2 regions of the Thermobacillus sp. genome follow, and region 2 is predicted to be linked to the other one. Evidence: predicted binding sites of a transcription regulator. Region 2 holds the regulator's gene; the other holds the start of a gene.
The links. Region 2 encodes CtsR, which represses protease genes until heat stress. Its sites were predicted from a motif close to ATGGTCAATAAAGGTCAAACA; they were not measured.

Region 1 (6,818 bases), on a different contig from region 2:
AGCCGGAAATGATCGCGGATCAGCCGTTCGAGCTCCGACAGGCCGGACAGCTCGCTCATGAACGGCGCCAGCGACTCGACCAGCCGCCGGCCGGCGTCTGTGATGCGCATGCCCGCCGCGTTCGCCTCGAGCAGACCCTGCGCTTTCAGGAAATCGGCCTCCGCCCGGAGCGTTCGCTCCGTCATGGACAAGGCAGCCGCCAGTGCGCGGCGGCCGATGGACTCCGACTTCATCACCTGACTCAGAATGACATAGCGCTTCGCCATGACTTCAAGCAGATCCGGAACAAGGCGCTGCTGCAACTCAATCCACTCGCGCATCGCGCACCTCACTCCATCCAGTTGGACGCATTTTATCCCGGATGAACGTTCTAAGTCCCACTTTCATTGTAACCAACTTTTTCACGATGCGCAAGAGCGATCGGCATCTACGGTCGACGGTTTTGCCAACGATCATTATTAACGGCACCTCGTGCCGTTAATGCGTGCTCAATCCCGGTCCGGCAGCCGATTAACGGCATTTCGTGCCGTTAATAGCCGCTTTGCCCCTCCTTGCCGGGTCAACGACCGTCTTTAACGGCATCTCGTGCCGTTAATTCGAACCTGCACCCGATCCGGCGGCCAATTAACGGTGTTTTGTGCCGTTAGCGCGGCACGAACCCCCGCTTCAGCATGTCCGCCAGTCCGCTAACGGAACCACATTCCGTTAGCGCCACCGCCGACACGCCACCAACCCACCTCTAACGGAACCTCGTTCCGCTAATCCGCCCAGCCGGATCGCCGCAATTCCGCCGATGCCCCGCCGCAACCCCGCCGTTTTCCCCGCTAATCCCTCCGCATTTCCAGCCGTTACCCGCAACTTTTTTTTGCCGCGCACTTGCTTTTTCATCCCGTGTATCCTATAATGATTTTCGCTGTTATCGTTGACATCATGCGCCCGTGGTCCAATGGATATGACGCAGGCCTCCGGAGCCTGAGATCTAGGTTCGATTCCTGGCGGGCGCGCCATACAACGCAGCAAGCGGCTTTCACCATTCGGGCAGAGCCGCTTTTTTGCACCACTTTTTTGACCTTTTTTGACTTTTGTCGAGAGATCGAGTATCATAAGGGCAGAAGGAGGATTCCGACATGGACATGAATTTCGTTCCGATGGTGATCGAGCAGACCAACCGCGGCGAGCGCGCCTACGACATTTACTCCCGCCTGCTCAAGGACCGCATCATCTTCCTCGGCACCGGCATCAACGATGTCGTCGCCAATTCGGTGATCGCCCAGATGCTGTTCCTGGCCGCCGACGATCCGGAGAAGGACATCCATCTGTACATCAACAGCCCGGGCGGTTCCATCACGGCCGGCATGGCGATCTACGACACGATGCAGTACATCAAGCCGGACGTCTCGACGATCTGCGTCGGCATGGCGGCTTCGATGGGCGCGTTCCTGCTGGCTGCGGGCGCTCCGGGCAAGCGTTACGCCCTGCCGAACAGCGAAGTGATGATTCACCAGCCGCTCGGCGGAGCCGAAGGACAAGCCAGCGACATCGAAATCCGTGCCCGCCGGATTCTGAAGATGCGCGACAAGCTGAACAAGATTCTCTCCGAGCGGACCGGCCAGCCGCTGGAGCGGATCGAAAAAGATACGGACCGCGACTACTTCATGAGCGCTGAAGAAGCGAAGAACTACGGCCTTGTGGACAAAGTCATCGAGCGTGTATAATCCGCGCATTGCTTTAATTACAAAAACATCCGCCCGGACGGCGGATGTTTTTGTCTTAATATCACAAATCCTTACATTTGTCAACCACAATTTGCATGTGTGAATGGCAAACCACTCCAAACGAAAACCGTGTTATGATAAAGACACAGCAAGTTCCAAATTCCTACAAATGAAGGCGAGTTCTGAGAAATTTGGATGGAGTGATCAACGTGGCAGCCACGCGATCGACGCACACCACTCTGCCTGACGGCGAATATCCCATAGTGCACGACAAGATGATCCTGCTTCGGCCGCTCACGGACGAGCATCTGCTCGAAGTGTACCACGAAGCTGTCGCGATGGGATTGTCTGCCGAATTCATTCAATTGATCGAAGAAGCGATTCGTTCGCGCAATCTGGACCCGAAAACCTCTCTCTGATCTGGCTGCCGATCCGGCAGTTTTTGTCTTTATTGGGCCGGTCGGCGGTTGCGCCGTCCGGCTTGCTTCTTTCGACACCCCGTTAACAAGGCAAAGGGACGGATCCGCCGGGATCCGCCCCTTTTGTCCTTTCAAGCCCCGTTACTGGTTTTCCAGCTCTTCCTTGCTGACCAGTTGGACTAAAGCGTTTACAGCCTGTTCTGCGTCGGAACCGTCCGCACTGATGGTAACCTCCGTGCCCGAACTGATCGCGAGGCTCATGATGCCCATGATGGACTTCGCGTTTACTTTTTTGTCGTCCTTCTCCACGAAGATTTCAGCTGAGAATTTGTTCGCTTCCTGTACGAAAAGCGCAGCCGGCCGTGCGTGAAGGCCCGTCTTCAGACGAACGACCACCGGTTGCTTGATCATGCACTTTTTCCCCCTGTCCAGAAATTATCGGCCCGATGCTCGGCTCGCTCCTCACAAGCGCACCTTCCCGTGCCTGCGGAGGCCCATAGATCATGCAAGTATTATAACATTATTGGGCGCGGCAGACTAGGTTTGCGCCGTCAGAGCGTGCCGTTCCGGATTTTTTCGGCCAATTCGTCGATTTTCCGCAGCCGGTGATTGACCCCCGACTTGCTGACATTGCCCTTCAGCAGGTCGCCCACTTCCTTCAGGTTGATGTCCGGATGGGCAAGCCGCACTTCCGCCACTTCGCGCAGCTTCTCGGGCAGATTTTCGAGGCCGATCACCTTCTGCAGCAGCTTGATGTTTTCGATCTGGCGGACCGCCGCGCCGATCGTCTTGTTCAGATTGGCCGTCTCGCAGTTGACGATCCGGTTCACCGAATTGCGCATGTCGCGCATGATCCGCACGTCCTCAAACTTGAAGAGCGCCTGGTGCGCGCCGATGATGCCCAGGAGCTCGATGATCTTCTCCCCTTCTTTGATGTAGAAAATAAAACCCTTCTTCCGTTCGATGCAGCGCGCGTTGAGCCGATATTTGTTCGCCAGTTCCACCAGCGCCCGGCAATGCTCCTCGTACTGTGTCGCGATCTCCAGGTGATAGGACGAACCTTCCGGGTCGTTGACGGATCCCCCGGCCAGAAACGCGCCGCGCAGGTAGGAGCGCTTGCAGCATGCCTTGCGCACGATGTTCTTGTCGATTCCCTGGCGGAACACGAACCCTTCCGACACGATGGCGAGCTTGGACAGAATTTCCTCCACCATCGTCGGAACGCGGACGATGTATACGTTGTTCTTTTTCAGCCGCATTTTCTTCCGCACCAGCAGCTCGGCCTGAATACCGAACCGGCGCTTGAGCAGGGTGAAAATGCGCCGCGCGATCGCCGCGTTCTCCGTCGAGACATCCAGCACAACCTTCCGATTCGACACCTGCACCGTACCGTTCATCCGGATGAGAGCCGAGAGCTCCGCCAGTTCGCAGCAAGGCGCAGATTCGATCATCGTCAGTTCTTTCTTGGTCTGGGCCGCGAAAGACATCCGCATCACCTCTTCCCGGATATCCAATCTTGAACCAGCCGCTCGATGTGATGGCTGAGCCTCGCGGCGTCGTGCCGCAGATAGGTCTGCACCTTGATCAGCCGATCCGCGATGACGCGGATGCCCCGCCGCCGCAGCTCCTCTTCGTCGCAGACGACGACCGAGGCGCCTTCCTCCGCATACTTGGACAGCACATCCGGCGGAATCTCGCCGTTGTTCACGATGACCCCGTGGAAGAGCGGCGCGCCGACATGCGCCTCAATGGCGTCGAGATGGTCGCTCACCGTGTAACCGTCCGTCTCGCCCGGCTGGGTCATGACGTTGCAAATGAACAATTTCATGGCATCGGAAGCGACGATGGCTTCCGCAAGTCCCTTCACGAGCAGATTCGGCATGATGCTCGTATACAGGCTTCCCGGGCCGATCAGGATGCAATCCGCCTCGCGGATCGCCTCCACCGCCTCCGGTAGCGGCTCGACCCCGGGCGGTTCAATCATAACGCGGCGGATTCTGCCGCGGGCTTTCGGAATCTGCGATTCGCCGACGACGATGCTGCCGTCTTCCATGACCGCCTTCAGCACGGTGCCCTGCGCGGCGGCGGGCAGCACCCGGCCGCGCACGGCGAGCACCTGGCTCAGCTCGCGCACGCCTGTGACGAAATCGCCGGCGATATCGGTCATCGCCGCCAACATCAGGTTGCCCAAGCTGTGGCCGGCCAATCCGCTGCCGGCGGGAAAACGGTAGCGGAGCAGCCGCGAGAGCAGCGGCTCCACATTCGCGAGCGCCATCAGCACATTGCGGATGTCACCCGGCGGCGGAATCTGCAGCTCCTGGCGCAGGACGCCGGAACTGCCTCCGTCATCGGCAACCGTGACGATGGCCGTCAGATCGAGCGGCTTCTCCTTCAAGCCGCGCAGCATGACGGACAGCCCGGTGCCGCCGCCGATGACGACGACTTTCGGCAAAGGGGGCGACACGGACGGGGTGCGGGACTTCATGTCTTCACCCCGTCAGCGCCGGTCGCGCTCGGCGTCCCGGTGGCCGACACGCACCGTCTCCGTCTCGCTGTTGCCCAGCGTGCGGGCGAGGTACTCGGCGATTGCGACGGATCGATGCTTGCCCCCGGTGCAGCCGATGCCGACGACGAGCTGGCTTTTGCCTTCTTTCTTGTACATCGGAATCAGATATTGCAGCATGTCGACCAGTTTCGACAAGAACGTCTGCGTCTCCGGCCATTTCATGACATATTCGTACACTTCCGGATCCTTCCCGGTGTTCGGTCGCAGATGCTCGACATAATGCGGATTCGGAAGGAACCGGCAGTCGAAGATCAGATCCGCGTCAATCGGAATCCCGTATTTGTAGCCGAACGACGTCAGGTTCACGACGAACGTTTCCCGGTTCGCTTCGGAGAACCGGTCGGCGATGAGCGCCTTGAGCTGCGCCGGCTTCAGGTTGCTCGTATCGATCACATGGGTTGCGATCCCTTTCAGGTCCTCCAGCAGCCGGCGCTCCAGCCGGATGCCTTCAAGCGGCACCCCGCCGTCGGCAAGCGGATGCCGGCGCCGGCTCTCCTTGTACCGCTGGACGAGCACGCTGTCCGTCGCGTCAAGGAACAGAATCTCGATGCCGATCGTGAAATGTTCCTTCGTGTAGGCCAGCGATTCGGACAGCGCGGTGAAGAACTCCCGGCCGCGCAGATCGATGACGAGCGCCACCTTGCCGATCTTGCCGCTGGACGACTCGATCAGCTCGGCGAACTTCGGGATGAGCACGGGCGGCAGATTGTCGACGCAGAAGAAGCCCAGATCCTCGAAGCTCTGGACCGCGATCGTCTTGCCCGCGCCCGACATGCCCGTAATGATAATCAGTTTTGGGACTGCCGTTCCGCCGGTCATGGCGGCATCCCCTCCCCCGAATCAAGTAAAACGGCCCGCGCCATCCTTCTTCCGGGAAGGCGCATCCGCTTTGCGTCGAAACTTCCCAATGCTTATCTTATAGCGTATGACCGGCCCGGGCGCCCCATCACCGCAGGCGAATGGCGGCCGGGAATAACGAACAGGCCGGTCGCAACCGGCCTGCACGTTCGTCAAGAACGCAGAATGAGCCCTGCTGCGCCGACGACCCCCGCGTTGTTGCCGAGTTCGGCCGGCACGATTTCCACGCCCTTCGAAGCAGCTTCCAGAGCATGCTTGAAATACGCTTCGCGGATTTGCTCGAACAGATACTCGCCCGCTTTGGCAACACCGCCGCCGATGATGAACCGCTGCGGATTGACGACGACCGACACCAGGGCCATCGACTTGCCGAGATAGTGCGCCGCGCGCTGCACGATGCGCGCCGCCGTCTCATTGCCGGCTTTCGCCGCGTCGAAGACGTCCTTCGCCGTAATCGTCTCCAGACCGGCCAGCGGTGCCAGGTCACCCCGTGCCACCGCGTCCTTGGCCATCCGGATGATGCCCGTAGCGGACGATACCGTCTCCAGGCAGCCTTTCTTGCCGCAGCCGCATTGAATGGCTTCCAGATCGGGCACAATGGCGATATGCCCGAGCTCGCCGGCCATCGCGTTGAAGCCGACGACGATGCGGCCGCCGATGATGATGCCGCCGCCGACACCCGTGCCGAGCGTGTACATCACGCAATCGGACACGCCGCGTCCGGCGCCGCCCCACGCTTCGCCGAGCGCCGCCACGTTGGCATCATTGTTGATCAGCACCGGCTTGCCGAGCTGTTCGGAGAGATAGCTCTTCAGCGGCGCATTCCGCAAAACAAGGTTGGGCGAGGTGAGCAGAACGCCGTTCTGAATGTCCAGGAATCCCGGTACGCCGAGGCCGACGCCTTCGACGTCGTCCCAGGAAGCGGACATCTGCTCAACAACGGTACGGGCATATTGGGCCATATTGGCCATTACCCGGTCGCTGCCTTTCTCATTCTCGGTCGGTCCTTCGAAGGTATGCAGCAGTTTGCCGTCTTCGCTGCATACGCCCGCTTTAATCGCTGTACCGCCGACATCCAGGCCGACGTAAAGCTTACCCGACATGACAAGGCCACCTCAATCACTGTGTTAACTGCTCTTTTCCCACTATAAGCGAACGGTATGTCGAGGTCAAGAATGCGGGCGGTCCATGGGACATGCGGCACAAGTCCGTCCGCGGACAAGCATGAGGAAGTGTATTGAAGAATTAATTTCCTTTAAT
Region 2 (6,818 bases):
CTCCGGAATTTCGTTCGCCACGATGCGCTGCGCCAGCCCTTCGGCGATCGCCGTCTTGCCGACGCCCGGCTCACCGATCAGCACCGGGTTGTTCTTCGTCCGGCGGCTGAGCACCTGGATGACCCGCTCGATCTCCTTGCTCCGGCCGATCACCGGGTCGAGGTTGCCGTCGCGGGCCGCCGCCGTCAGGTCGCGGGCGAGGCCATCCAGCGTCGGCGTATTGACGTTCGTCGGCGCCCCGTGGCTGCTCGAGATCGCCTCGCTGCTGCCGAGCAGTTGCAGCACCTGCTGGCGCGCCTTGTTCAGGCTGATGCCCAGATTGTTCAGCACGCGCGCCGCGACGCCTTCGCCTTCCCGGATGAGGCCGAGCAGGATATGTTCCGTGCCGACGTACGTATGGCCCAGCTTGCGCGCTTCGTCCATCGACAGCTCGATCACTTTCTTCGCCCGCGGCGTGTACGCGATGTTGGCTGGCTGCTCCTGGCCGCGTCCGATCAGCGACTCCACTTCGTCCTGGATCTTCTCCAGGCCGAGACCGAGCGCCGTCAGCGCCTTCGCGGCAATGCCTTCCCCTTCCCGGATCAATCCCAGCAATATATGTTCCGTTCCGATGTTGTTGTGACCGAGACGAACCGCTTCTTCCTGCGCCAGCGCGAGAACCTTCTGCGCGCGCTCGGTAAATCTTCCGAACATCATGCCTCATGCACCTCCATGCTTGAATGTTTTGAAATGTTCCCGAATCATCTCCGCGCGGCGGATGTCCCGCTGATCCGGACTCATCGTCTCGTTGAACGTCTGCTGCAGAAAAGCGGGCTGCGTTTTCACCAGAAGTTCATTCATCACCGCAGGCGGCACATTCGGGATGAGCCCGAGGTCGACGCCGAGCCGCACGTCGGACAGCCGCTGCGCCGCCTCCTTCGAGTCGATGACGGCCGCGTGGCAGAGAATGCCGAAGGAACGGCACACCCGGTCCTGAAGCCTTACGCGGGATTCGGCGAGCAGACGCTTGCGCGCCGCTTTCTCGTGTTCGAGAATTTGCCGGGCCACGTTGTGGAGATTGTCGATAATCTCTTCTTCCGACTGCCCGAGCGTAATCTGGTTCGAGATCTGGAACAGGTTGCCGAGCGCCTCGCTGCCTTCACCGTATATGCCGCGCACCGCAAGACCGACCTGCGTCACGGCCGGCAGGATGCGGTTGATCTGCTGCGTCATGACGAGCGCGGGCAGATGCATCATCACGGATGCGCGGATGCCCGTCCCGACGTTCGTCGGGCAGCTCGTCAGGTACCCCCGCTTCTCGTCGAACGCGTAATCGACCGCTTCCTCGAACCTGTCGTCAATCCGGCTGGCTTTGGTCCATGCTTCCTTCACCTGGAAGCCCGGATACAGGCATTGGATGCGAAGATGGTCTTCTTCGTTCACCATGATGCTGACCGATTCGGTGCGATCGAGGATCAGCGCCCCGCAGCGCGATTCGTTCGCCAGCGCCGGGCTGATCAAATGTTTCTCGACCAGCACCTGTTTCTCCAGCTCGCTGAGATCATTCAATATAAAAATATCAAACTTTCCGACTTCATCCAATTTGCCCGCCCGGACGACGCCGGTCAGCTTCTCCATCACTTCCCGCGCCTGCTGGTTCGTCGCCAGCATCGGGAACGGATGCCCGCTCAGGTTGCGCGCGATCCGCACCCTGCTGCTGATGACGATGTCGGAATCCGGTCCTCCGTGCCGCATCCACTCGCTGAGCGCTTCACGCGCAAAACGACGTTTGTCCACCCGAGACCCCTCCTTCCTTGTACCCGGCTTCAACCGTCCGCCAGCCTGCGCTCAAGTTCACGGATCCGGTCGCGAATGCGCGCCGCGCTCTCGAAATCTTCGCGGGCGATGCGCTCCTGCAAATCCCGCTTGAGCCGGTCGATCTCCCGCCTGGAGCGGATCAGGCTGCCGGTCCGCTGCGGCACTTTGCCGACATGGACCGTATTGCCGTGCACCCGTTTGAACAGCGGATCCAGCTTGCCGTCGAAGAAACGATAACAGTCGCTGCATCCGAAGCGTCCGATCTTGCTGAACTGGCTGTACGTCAGCCCGCATGTCTCGCACCGGAGCGGCTGCGCGGCTTGTCCGCCGCCTGGCGGTTCGAAGTCGAGCAAGCCGGACAGCAGGCTGTGGATGGAGAAACCGTTCGCCGTGCCCGGTATCATCTCCCCGCGCTCGCGCGCGCATGACTCGCAGAAATGAAACTCCGACTTCTCGCCGTTGACGATCTTCGTAAAATGAAGCGTCGCCGGGCGTTTCCCGCAATCTTGACACAGCATGGGGCGGCCTCCTTTCGAACCTTCCTTATCAATATGCAGGATTAACTTTCAACAAGCAGCGCAATCAGCATCGCCTTGAGCAGCCGCGCCCGGATCTCGTCCCGCAGCGGCAGATTGACCGCGAGCGTCTCCCGGGAGACGGCCGCTTTGAGCAGCTGCACCTCGCGCCCGTCCAGCAGCTTCGCTTCCGCCAGCTGATAGATCAGCCCTTCGGCCGCGGATTGGTCGATGCGGTTGCCGATCGTGCGCAGCACATGCTCGTGGATCGGCTGGCAATCCGGCAGCTCCAGCTTCCGGATGCGAATGTAACCGCCGCCGCCCCGCTTGCTCTCGACCAGGTAGCCCCGCTCCAGCGTGAACCGGGTGGCGATCACGTAATTGATCTGCGACGGCACGCACGAGAACTTGTCCGCCAGTTCATTGCGCTGAATCTCGACGGTGCCTTCCGCACTTTCCCGGATCATCTGTTTCAGATACTGCTCAATGAGGTCGGTAATATTGCGCATGGTCATACCCTCCAGTCAATGGCCGGCCGGATTGACAGACGTTCCTTGATTCTGACTTTGACTTTCTTTGACCTTAACTTTATTATACCTGATTTTTCAACGCCGTCAAGCGTTCCAACCGGCACGATTTCATTATGTACGAACCGAACCGGCCGAATGCCTTGCCGGCCGGTTCGCCTTCAGCGCGCATCCTTCAGCACGATGCGGAGATCGTTCGCGATGACGTCGGCTCTGGCCGACAATTGGCCGGACGACAGGTTGCGGCTCAGCCGCTCAAGCGCTTTGCGGGCCACCGGACTCGTCACCCGCAGCACCCGGCTGCCGTCTCTGGCTTCCCTTGCGGAAGCCGCATCCCCGCTCGTGATCCGGATGCCGCCGAGCTGAAGCTCGACGCCTCCCCCGTTTCCCGCGCGGACAGGCGCGCCTTTGGGGTCGGACGTGCCGGCGCCGTCGGAGGTGATGCCGTCGTACCCGTTGCCGATGCGGAAGCTTCGGGTATCATCGAGCTTGTCGCTGTCCTTCATCCGTCCGCTGAACGTGCCGGCGCCGAACCAGCCTGCGCCGCCGCCGTCGCGGCTGCCGTTGAATTCATCTTCGCTGCCGAACATGCCGCTGCGTCCGCCGTTTTCGGCGGTCTGAGCCTTGTTCAGCCCCTTGACCTGATCAGAATGATCCGCATTGCCGCGCCTCGTCATCCGGTCCGGGTCATCCCGCTCGAACAGCCGGTTGCCGTTCGATCCGTAACCGGTGCCGTATGAGCCGATCCTGTCATCATAGCCATTTCCGCCTCCCGCGCATCCCGACAACACCAGCGCCGTCAACAGCGCCGTCAGGATGGACGCGCATGCGTGCCTGATGGTGATCCTCTTCACGCGCCGGAACCTCCCTTCACCATCTTTTCCCGTCCGTCGGCCGCCGCTTCGTCACATCATGGCGCAGAACTGTTTCATGTCCTCGATGAGCTCTTTCGGCAATTCCTTGTCCTGCTCGAACCCTTCAGACAGCGTATGCGCGACGAATTCGGCGCTTACGCCGTAATGCTTCAGAATGACGTTCAGCTTGTCGAGATTCTCGTGATTCTCGACATAATCGTTCAGCCGGCTCACGATTCGGACCTCCTTGCCTTGTGGGTTGTACTTAGCGGATCGCCCGCTTTGTTTTTATCCCGCAACGTCCAGTTTCTGGCCGAGAATGTAGCGATGATACAGCCACTCGGCCCAGGCGACCAGCGCCGATATGATGATGATTTCGCCGAAACTCAGATTCAAATCGTAGAAATACCTGACCACGCCGAGATAAACGGCGGCCAGCAGGAAATCGGAAATGGTCGCCACCGCGTTGTTCGTGCTCGGCAACAGCACCATGTCGCCGATCAGGAACGCGACAACCGTAAGCAGCGAAGCGGCGATAAAGGCGGTCAGATACGTCACGTCCGCATACCAGGCCAGCATCAGCGTGACGATGATCCCGTTCAACACCCATTTGAACAGAAATTTCACGGCTTTCACCCTCCTCGCGGGCCATTGCTGCAGCTGCACAGAGCTAGTGTGCCGCAGCGCCCCGTACTTAAGCAGCGGAATATTCCGGCACCCGTGACATGACCGGCCGCTTGCAATGCGGTGGAATGAACCGCCCCGCCGCCGGGGAATGCTGACGAAGTCGGCGCCTTTCTCGCGCCGCCTGCGGAAAGTTTATCCGCATCAGGCTACGGTGAAGGAGGTATCAGACGTGAAACGGATCGAACTGCGTCCGGATCTGCGCACGGCCGGGGGCGAAGTGAACGACATCCTGGTGGACGGGCGTTATGCCGGAACGATGACGCTTGTCTATCGCGAAGGCGGAAGGCTGACCGGATCCGTCCAGCTCGACCGCGATGTGCTGCGCGCGCGGGACAAGCGGCGGGTGCTTGAACATGTCAACGATTACGTCCAATCGTTCGTTCTTGCCGTAGGCGCGGCTTCCTGCGAGGTGTTCGTCACGTACAGCCCGTTCGATCAGTTTATTGTAATGGCTGACGAAGAGGACGAAGAACTCGTCGGCACCTGGAAGGACGCTGACGATGAGCCCGAATGGCAGGAAGCGGAATACGAACTGGTGCTGGTGGGCAAAAAACGCAACCGCCTGCACTACCACGTTTACGACGACAGACGCAGGTGGATCGCCGAAGCGCATCTGCGCGCGGATGACGGCAAGGTGACGGGCAGCGTCCGCTGGCGCAGCCTGCCGGATGACGACGAGATCGAGCTTGTCACGGAACTGATCGTTTCGGACTTCGACGAGGATTCGGTCGACGAATTCCTGATCGATCACCGCCACGAAGACGAGCTGCTTGAGACGGTCGAGCTGACGCATGAGGAAGTGCCGGAAACGAAGACTTCGCACGGGAAAAAGACCGGCATGCGCGGAGAAGCCAACTTTGCGGCCAAACTGATCCGCGACGACGGCGACACGCTCACCTACGAAATCCGCTCGAAGGCGGACGGCAACCGGACGATCGGCACGGCGACGGTCGATATCCGGGAGCGGCGGCTGACCGGATTCATCGACTTCAGGGAACGACGGCACGCCGACGACGCCGGCGCCATCGCGGCGGTGTTGATGCGGGAGCTGGACAAGGAGAAAGAGTACGACGGACTCAACCTCTCCCTTATGTACCGCAACCGTCTGATCGACGAATTCATCGTCGAGAACGAGACCGTGCATTGAGCGCTTGAAAAAAACGGGCCGATTCCGTCTCGGGAATCGGCCCGCTCAATTTTTCATTGTCAGCCCTTCAGCGATTCCAGCCACTCCGCGTAGCATTCGCTGCACAGCACTTCCTGCCGTTCTTCGACACCGTTTTCGTCATATACGGTGAACGTGTGGACGCTGTCGGCCGGCTTCTCGCAGTAATAACATTGATGCGCCATGCGGCAGCCCCTCCGTATGCATGCAGTCCGGCACCGGCCTCGTCACAACGCCTTACTGTTTTTCAGCCTTCGACTTCTGCTTCCGGTTCCGCTCCGCTGCGTACTCGCCTGCAAATTCCGTATCATCGACAGGCAGTCGGTTCAGGTCCGTCGTCTGCACGTCCGCCTTGCTGGCGCGATTTTTCTTCGCCACGGCCGGCACCCCCTTTCGGTGGATTCAGCCGTTAGCATCTGCACCGCGCTCGGAACGTTATGCGTTCCGAACCGGCGGAGTTTGTGGAAGGGCAGCCACCTATTTCAAATGAATAAGCGGCCCGGTAACGGTCCGCTTTCCCAACAGCTTCATTCGCCAAGCAGCCTGAGAAACTCCACTTCGTCGTCGATGACCGTGACGCCGAGCTCCCGCGCCTTCGTCAGCTTGCTGCCGGCACTTTCCCCGGCGATGACGTAGTCGGTCTTCTTCGACACGCTGCCGGACACTTTCGCGCCAAGCGCCTCCAGCTTCTTCGCCGCCTCGTCCCGCGTCATCGACGACAGCGTCCCGGTCAGCACGACCGTCTTGCCGCTGAAGACGCTGTCGGTCCGCACGACCGCCGGCCGCTCCGCCTCCGCCTTCACGCCGGCTTTGCGCATCCGCGCGATGCTCTCGCGAACGAGCGGGTCGTTGAAGAATCCGGCGATGGATTCCGCCACGATCCCGCCGACGTCGGGCAGCTGCTGCAGCTCTTCCACGGAAGCCGCCATGACGGCGTCCAGGCTGCCGTAGTGGTCCGCCAGCATCTTCGTCGTCGCCTTGCCCGTGTTCGGGATGCCGAGCGCGAACAGGAAGGAGGCGAGGTCGCGCCCCTTCGACTGCTCGATCGCGTCCAGCAGCTTCTGCGCCTTGCGCTCGCCGAACCGGTCCAGGGCGAGAAGCTGCTCCTTCGTCAGATCGTACAGATCCGCCGGATCGCGCACGCCGCATTCGTCATAGAGCTGCTCGGCCGTGGCGATGCTGAACGTCTCGATGTCCATCGCGTCGCGCGACGCGAAGTGCGTGATCCGCGCCACGATCTGCGGCTTGCAGCCGAGCTTGTTGTTGCAGAACA

Region 1: clpP (ATP-dependent Clp endopeptidase proteolytic subunit ClpP) is a predicted target of CtsR. The motif match lies at 1,063-1,083, and genes of this name have one in related genera.

What each region holds. Positions count from the first base shown of each region.
Region 1 covers NZ_QEWA01000058.1:21,178-27,995, reverse strand. Annotated here, with positions in the region: gene C6W55_RS16510 (sugar-binding transcriptional regulator) at 1-320, opposite strand, end outside; tRNA gene C6W55_RS16505 (tRNA-Arg) at 933-1,007, shown strand; gene clpP (ATP-dependent Clp endopeptidase proteolytic subunit ClpP) at 1,128-1,715, shown strand; gene sda (sporulation histidine kinase inhibitor Sda) at 1,925-2,134, shown strand; gene C6W55_RS16490 (HPr family phosphocarrier protein) at 2,276-2,545, opposite strand; gene whiA (DNA-binding protein WhiA) at 2,686-3,621, opposite strand; gene C6W55_RS16480 (gluconeogenesis factor YvcK family protein) at 3,627-4,619, opposite strand; gene rapZ (RNase adapter RapZ) at 4,632-5,519, opposite strand; gene C6W55_RS16470 (ROK family glucokinase) at 5,711-6,661, opposite strand.
Region 2 covers NZ_QEWA01000016.1:1,979-8,796, forward strand. Annotated here, with positions in the region: gene clpC (ATP-dependent protease ATP-binding subunit ClpC) at 1-696, opposite strand, end outside; gene mcsB (protein-arginine kinase McsB) at 700-1,776, opposite strand; gene mcsA (protein-arginine kinase activator protein McsA) at 1,806-2,315, opposite strand; gene C6W55_RS00760 (CtsR family transcriptional regulator) at 2,357-2,821, opposite strand; gene C6W55_RS00765 (hypothetical protein) at 3,001-3,693, opposite strand; gene C6W55_RS00770 (hypothetical protein) at 3,745-3,927, opposite strand; gene C6W55_RS00775 (DUF2512 family protein) at 3,982-4,320, opposite strand; gene C6W55_RS00780 (hypothetical protein) at 4,550-5,527, shown strand; gene C6W55_RS00785 (hypothetical protein) at 5,587-5,730, opposite strand; gene C6W55_RS00790 (hypothetical protein) at 5,783-5,923, opposite strand; gene ligA (NAD-dependent DNA ligase LigA) at 6,073-6,818, opposite strand, start outside.